3 regions of the Streptomyces sp. NPDC017993 genome follow, and region 3 is predicted to be linked to each of the others. Evidence: riboswitches for the same ligand, from Rfam matches in the RefSeq annotation. Region 3 holds a riboswitch; each other region holds the start of a gene.

Region 1 (2,254 bases), on a different contig from region 3:
TCCTCCGCCGCACTCGGCGCACGGTGAGCGGCGGTGCTGCCTCCCGAACTCCCGCCACTGCCCGCGCTGACGCGGGCCGAGGGTGAGCTGATCGACCGGTACCTGGAGGTCGTGGACCTGCTGGCCCGCATCAACCCGGCACGCGGCGGCTCCACGTACGGCGGCCTGCGCGCCGCCCAGGCCCTGGTCAGCAAGAGCGCCGAACTGCGGGACGCCCTCACCCTGATGCACCAGCGAGGGGAGAACGAACTGCATCACGAAACGCTCACCCGGGCGCTGCGGGTCCTGGACGGCGAGCGCCGCGCACGGCTCGTCGCCGTGCCGCCGCCACCCCCTTCTTGACGCGAACTCCCCTCTCCTGACGTTCGCGGACCCCTCTTCCGACGTTCGCCGACCCCACGTGGCGTTCGCCGGACCGCTCTCGGCGCGACACGAGCCGGCCTTGCTCGCACGTACGGCTCAGCGTCGACACCGATTGCGGGGAGGCGACGAATTGCGCCGAGCACCGCCCCCTTCCCGCGGCGCTCGGCGTTTTCTCCCTGGTCCCGACCCCGTCGACCGTCACAGCGTTCGCGACAAACACCCCCAAATCACCATTTAGCCGGTATGTGGCGAATGTCACATACGGCAATTTCAACTCGGAATTCGGCTGGTGGATGCGTGACGATCCCTTCGACGACAAGACCCCGCCACAGCGACGGGGCGGTTCGGGCGGGCGCCTAATCCTGCCGCCGTCCGGATGTCCGGTCGACGCTGCTTGGACCGGCAGGAGCGGAGGACCCGAGCACGACGGGGCCCCGGCCATCACGGCCGCGGACCCCTTGGGGTGAAGCCGTACGCACGGCCGGGCATCTTCGCCTGCCCGAACCCGACAGGTCTTCCTTCGCAGGCGGCTGACGAAGGGTTGCGCATGAACGTGCGCAGGAATGTCGTGAATCTGCCGGCACGTGCCGGCATCATCTGCGCCCTGGCTCTGATCACCGTCGGAGGCACGACGCTGGTACCAGGAGCGGCCGAGGACGCCGAGGCCGCGCAGCGCTCCACCAGGGCGTTGCGGATCGCCGCCTCCAAGCAGGGCTCCCCGTACCAGTACGGCGCTCAAGGGCCCTACCGCTTCGACTGCTCGGGCCTGACACGCTATTCGTTCAAGCGTGCGGGCAAGGTGCTGCCCCGCACCGCCGCGCAGCAGTACCGCCACACCGAGCGCATCTCGGCGGACGTCCGCAAAACCGGTGACCTGGTCTTCTTCCACTCCTCACGAGGCATTTACCACGTCGGTATCTACGCGGGCCGCGGCAGGATCTGGCACGCACCCAAGGCAGGCGCGGTGGTGCGGCTGGAGAAGATCTGGAGCCATGCCGTTCGCTACGGGCGGGTGGGCTGACCTGCACCGTTATACGACAACCTGTCAACTGTCGGTGACCGTCGCGCAGGTGACCGGGTGAGACGAGTCGTCTCCTGCCCGGTCCCTGCGGTGGGTTCGCCCGGCGACCGCGGGCTTGGGACGGTGCGTGCCCAGGCCCTCTGCGTGGGCCGTGGTGGGTGGGATGGTGGCCGGTTCAGGCGGCGAGTGCCAGCTCTACGAGCAGGATGCCGCCCAGCGCGGTCAGCAGGGCCCCGGTGGCGACCTCCAGGGCGCGGGTCACCCGCGGCCGGCGCAGCCAGGTGCCGAGGCGGTCGACGAGCAGTGCCACGGCCGGGAACCACACCAGCGCGAGGCCGACGACCATGGTCGCGAGCAGCAGGGTACGCGGCAGTGCCGGTTCGCCCGCGGGAACGAACTGCGGAAGCAGGCTGAGGAACAGTACGGGCGCCTTGGGATTGAGCGCGTTGGTCAGGAAGCCCTGGCGCAGGCTGCGTGCGGTGCCGTGGTGGGCAGCCGCGCCTCGGGGGGCGCCCTTGGGTGCCCGGGAGCCGGCCGAAGCGCTCGCCTCGCCTGCCGGGGCGGGGCGGCGGAAGGCCGCCCCCAGCGCGCGGACGCCGAGATAGAGCAGGTACCCGCCGCCGAGGAGTTGAACGGACTCGAAGAGCGCGGGCACGGCGACGAGCACCGCCGCGAGTCCAGCGACCGCCAGCGTGGTGTGCACCAGCAGCCCTCCCGCGACGCCGACCGCGGTCGCCACCCCCGCCCGGCGCGAGTCGAGTGCGTTGCGCACCACGACCGCGAAGTCCGCGCCCGGCATGGCAACCATGCCCGCGGCGACTCCGGTGAAGGTGATCAGCTGTCCGTCCATGGGATCAGCTTCGCCCGTCC
Region 2 (2,254 bases), on a different contig from region 3:
AGCGCCATCAGCCGCTTGGAGTCGGCCGCGTCGTAGATCGAGAAGGAGGACGTGAAGCCCAGCTTCTTGCTCTCCCGGCGCAGGATGCGGACGCAGGCGCTGTGGAAGGTGGAGACCCACATCGCGTGGGCGCGCGGGCCGACCAGCTCCTCGACGCGCTCCTTCATCTCGCCCGCGGCCTTGTTGGTGAAGGTGATGGCGAGGATCTGGCCCGGGTGCACACCGCGCGCGCCGAGCAGATGCGCGATGCGGTGCGTCAGGACGCGGGTCTTGCCGGAACCGGCGCCCGCGACGATCAGCAGCGGTCCGCCGGTGTGTGCCACGGCGGCCTTCTGCTGGTCGTTGAGCCCCTCCAGGAGGGCGTCCGGATCGATCACCGGGCGGGCGGCGCCGTCGCGGTAGTAGCGGTCGCGCCCCGGGCCGATGGCGTGCGGGATCCCGCCGGGCACGTCGAAGCGGCCGCCGAACAGGTCGGCGGGGATCTCCTCCTGTGCGGGACCGTCCTCGTCCTCGGGAGGGGGCGGGGGCTCCTCGCCCTTCGGGCCGAGGTCCGCCAGGAAGCTGTCGTCAAAGAGGCTGCTCATCGCCCACCGAGTCTAGGCCGCCCCACTGACAGCCCGCCCCGGAGTAGCCGATTGTGGGTTCCGAATCGGCCGGGGTGACGCCGGAGGGGGGCCGGGAAGCGGCGGAGCGGGGGCCGTGGGGCGTCGAAACCGAGGGCCGGAGGCCGACGGGGACGACGACAGGGACGACCGGCCGCCGACGACGGGGCGCCGCGGCCCGTTTCGTCACCGTCGTGCACCGGATCGTCACAGCCCGGAGCCGTGGGGCGGGCTCCCCGTAACGGGTCGAATGTGACATCTGCCGCAAGAATCCCTGACGCACGTTCAGGTCACGAAAAGGTTTCGGGCAAATCGAACATCAGCCTTCACAGGAGCCACACGAGTTGGCTACCGTGCTCGCTCGGGCAGCCCGCATCCCCGCGGACGACAGCGTCAGCACGGGCCGCCTCCGCCGAGTCCGGCCCTGCCACGAAGGCACCCGGAGCCGGGGACCCACCAGCACCACCGGGGTGAATCGATCGGCACGGCCGCCCGAGGCGGACGTGGCGACCGTAGGGCAAGCCTTCCGTCAGCGACACCCGCCCGAACCCGACAGCTAACCCGGTAGGCGGTCCACGGAAGGAGTCGCACGCCTTGGCGTCGCATCGCAAGCCGCGCACCCGCGTGCTCACCTCGCCCGGAAGCCGCCGCACGGCGGCCGGGCTCACCACCGCCGCCCTCGCCTCGGTCACCCTGCTCTCGCAGACCGCCGACGCGGCACCCCGGGCCCCCAAGCCCAGCATCGAAGAGGTCAAGCAGAAGGTCGACGGCCTCTACCGCCAGGCCGAGGTCGCCACCCAGAAGTACAACGCCGCCAAGGAGAAGGCGGAAGGGCAGCGCGAGACCGTCGACGGGCTCCTCGACGCCGCCGCCAAGCGCGCCGAGAAGATGAACGAGTCCCGGCGCACGCTCGGCACGTTCGCGTCGGCCCAGTACCGCACCGGCGGGATGAACCCGACCGCGCAGCTGATGCTCGCCAAGGACCCGCAGCAGTTCGTCGACCGCAGCCACCTCATGGAGCGGCTGACCGGCCGGCAGAAGGAAGCGGTCACCGACTATCAGAAGCAGCAGGCCGAGGCGACCCGGCAGCGCGCGGAGGCGACCCGCAGCCTGGAGCGGCTCCAGGAGTCCCAGACGTCACTGAAGGAGTCCAAGCGCTCGGTCCAGGGCAAGCTGACCGAGGCCCGGCAGCTGCTGTCCCGGCTCACCGCCCAGGAGAAGGCGCGGCTGGCCGAGCTGGAGCGGAAGCGTGAGGCCGCGGCCCAGCGCAAGGCCGAGGAGCTGGCGCGCAAGCAGGCCGAGGAGGAGCGCCGGCAGCGCGAGGAACAGAAGCAGCCCGGCGGCGGTACCTCGGACGGCTCGACCGGCGGCGGCACCGGCAGCGACACCGGCGGTTCGTACTCGACCAAGGCGGAGAAGGCGCTCGCCTTCGCCCGCGCGCAGATGGGCAAGCCGTACGTCTGGGGCGCGACCGGCCCCACGTCCTACGACTGCTCGGGGCTGACCCAGGCGGCGTGGAAGGCGGCCGGCGTCGAGCTGCCGCGCACGACTTGGGACCAGGTGAAGGTCGGCGAGCGGGTGGCCACCAAGGACCTCAAGCCCGGTGACCTGGTGTTCTTCTACGACGACATCAGCCACGTCGGGATGTACAT
Region 3 (2,254 bases):
CGCCTTCCCCTGACGAGTCGGATTCCGCCGAGCCGTCCGACCCCTCGGATTCGGGGCGGTCCGACTCCCCGAAGGCGGGCGACCGGGACGACGACTCCTCCCGCGACGACTCCTCCCCCGGCGATGACCCCTCCCGCGCCGACGGCTCGGACGAGGGCGGCAGCCGCACCGACGGGACGGGCGCGCCGGGTGACGCCTCCGCAGGCGGCGGCTCCGCGACGGATGAGGCGCCCGGCAGGGGCAAGCACCGCGGCGGCGCCGAGGAGAGCGGTGAGGGTGCGGGCGAGACGGGCGACGGCGGCAGGTCGTCGGGCCGGCACGCCTCGCGTGACGGTGACGCGCACCGGTCCGGCCCGGCCGACGGCGACTACACCGTGCGTCCCGGTGACAGCCTGTCAGCCATCGCGGAGGCCCGCGAGGTGCCCGGTGGGTGGACCGCCCTCTACGAGCGCAACGAAGGCGTCGTCGGCGCCGACGAGGACCTGATCCAGCCGGGGCAGGTCCTCGATCTCGGGCACGTCGCAGGGTAATTAGCGCACCTTCGCCCCCATTTGGGAAAGTGAGACAAGGCTCTCGTTGCGGGGTGCGGCGCCCGGCTCGCGGGCCGTTCCCATACCTGGGTCCACCTGCAGAAATGGGTGCACCCTATGATCAAAAACGGTCAACTTGGTTCAGATGGTGGGGTTTGAACACCAAGGGGGTTACTGCTTACGGTCAGGATCGCTCGCCAAAGCGGGCCCTTCGATCACACGCCGAATCCTGCCGGTGGTCGTAGGCGGTCGACGCGCAAGCGCCGAAGGCAGGAGCGGGGGACCCAAGGTAAGCGCCGGCCCCACCCGTGAAAGCGGGTCAACCGGCTTGGGGTGAAGCCACATGTCATGTGCATGCGGCCGGGCAACTCACATGGCCCGAACCCGACAGCTCACCTCGCAGGCGTCGGTGAGGAAACGAACGAACCATGCTGAACAACAAGGGCAAGCACCGTCGTGCGTCCAAGGCCGTCCGCGTCGCCACCCTCGCCGGTGTCGCCGGTGCCGCCGTGGCCGTCCCGCTCATGGGCGCCTCCTCCGCCTCCGCCGCGTCCGTCGAGACCTGGGACGCCGTCGCCCAGTGCGAGTCCGGTGGCAACTGGTCGATCAACACCGGCAACGGCTACTACGGCGGCCTGCAGTTCTCGAACTCCAGCTGGGCCGCCGCCGGTGGCACCCAGTACGCGGAGCGCGCCGACCTGGCCACCAAGAGCCAGCAGATAGCCGCCGCCGAGAAGCTGCTCGCCATCCAGGGCCCGGGTGCCTGGTCCTGCGCCGGCGCCGGCAACCTGACCGCCGGTGGCCCCTCGCCCGACCTCGACACCTCCGGCAAGGCCCCGCAGGGCAACACCGGCGAGAAGGCCGAGAAGCCCGCCCCGGCCCCCGCGCCGGAGAAGTCGCAGCCGGCCCCGAAGTCCAACGGCTCCGGCAACTACACCGTCAAGTCGGGCGACACCCTCGCCAAGATCGCCAAGGCGCACGGCACCACCTGGAAGGCGCTCTACGCGGACAACAAGTCCGTCATCGGCGGCAACCCGAACCTGATCATCCCCGGCCAGAAGCTCGACGTCTGAGCCCACCCCGGCACAGGGGCGCCGAGGACCTCACCGTCTCCGGCCGGCCGAGCGGTCCGTGCGTACCGCGGTACGCACGATCCGCCCGTCCCGGCCGCCGCGGGGTCCGAGGCCGGGCAGTCGGGCTGAACCGGGGACGGACCGCTCCTCCCCACCTCGCCGTCCCTCGCGTTCATCGCGTCCGCCCGTCCCCCTCGCTCCACACGCTCGCGTGTGAGACCGCCCCGCCCGGTGCGCCATCCCCCAGCGCGCCGCGGCGGGGCTTCTCCGTGTCACGAGCCCGGTTCCGTGTCCCGAGCCAGGGCGCGTGCCCGACGAGGAAACGGCTGCTCTGACCAGCATCGTCGGGCAACTTTTCCCGCTCGGCGAACAATGCGGCGAAACCTCCCATGAGCTGGGCTTTTGGGCCTCTTTTCGTCCCACTGAGCGGGCCGAGGGCGAACGGATGCGCCCAAGGCCGTTAGGCTCGTGCTGCAGAACTCCAGACACCCACGAAGGAGACAACGTGCCGTCCATCGACGTCGTCGTAGCCCGCGAAATTCTCGACTCGCGAGGTAATCCCACGGTCGAGGTCGAGGTCGGCCTCGACGACGGCAGCACGGGCCGTGCCGCGGTTCCGTCCGGCGCCTCGACCGGTGCCTTCGAGGCCAT

What was found. A riboswitch is a leader RNA that binds a small molecule or an ion and turns the genes downstream of it on or off. The one in region 3 is predicted to bind cyclic di-AMP.
Region 1: it holds a riboswitch for cyclic di-AMP, as region 3 does, so the genes downstream of both, ACH4FH_RS19380 (C40 family peptidase) here and ACH4FH_RS02735 (transglycosylase family protein) in region 3, are expected to answer to the same signal.
Region 2: it holds a riboswitch for cyclic di-AMP, as region 3 does, so the genes downstream of both, ACH4FH_RS10335 (NlpC/P60 family protein) here and ACH4FH_RS02735 (transglycosylase family protein) in region 3, are expected to answer to the same signal.

What each region holds. Positions count from the first base shown of each region.
Region 1 is NZ_JBIRGO010000009.1:333,972-336,225, reverse strand. Features, by position in the region: gene ACH4FH_RS19390 (ATP-dependent Clp protease proteolytic subunit) at 1-27, shown strand, start outside; gene ACH4FH_RS19385 (hypothetical protein) at 34-342, shown strand; cyclic di-AMP (ydaO/yuaA leader) riboswitch at 742-907, shown strand; gene ACH4FH_RS19380 (C40 family peptidase) at 911-1,384, shown strand; gene ACH4FH_RS19375 (LysE family translocator) at 1,560-2,234, opposite strand.
Region 2 is NZ_JBIRGO010000005.1:153,813-156,066, reverse strand. Features, by position in the region: gene pcrA (DNA helicase PcrA) at 1-584, opposite strand, end outside; cyclic di-AMP (ydaO/yuaA leader) riboswitch at 1,003-1,189, shown strand; gene ACH4FH_RS10335 (NlpC/P60 family protein) at 1,197-2,254, shown strand, end outside.
Region 3 is NZ_JBIRGO010000001.1:578,051-580,304, forward strand. Features, by position in the region: gene ACH4FH_RS02730 (transglycosylase family protein) at 1-530, shown strand, start outside; cyclic di-AMP (ydaO/yuaA leader) riboswitch at 741-951, shown strand; gene ACH4FH_RS02735 (transglycosylase family protein) at 959-1,603, shown strand; gene eno (phosphopyruvate hydratase) at 2,109-2,254, shown strand, end outside.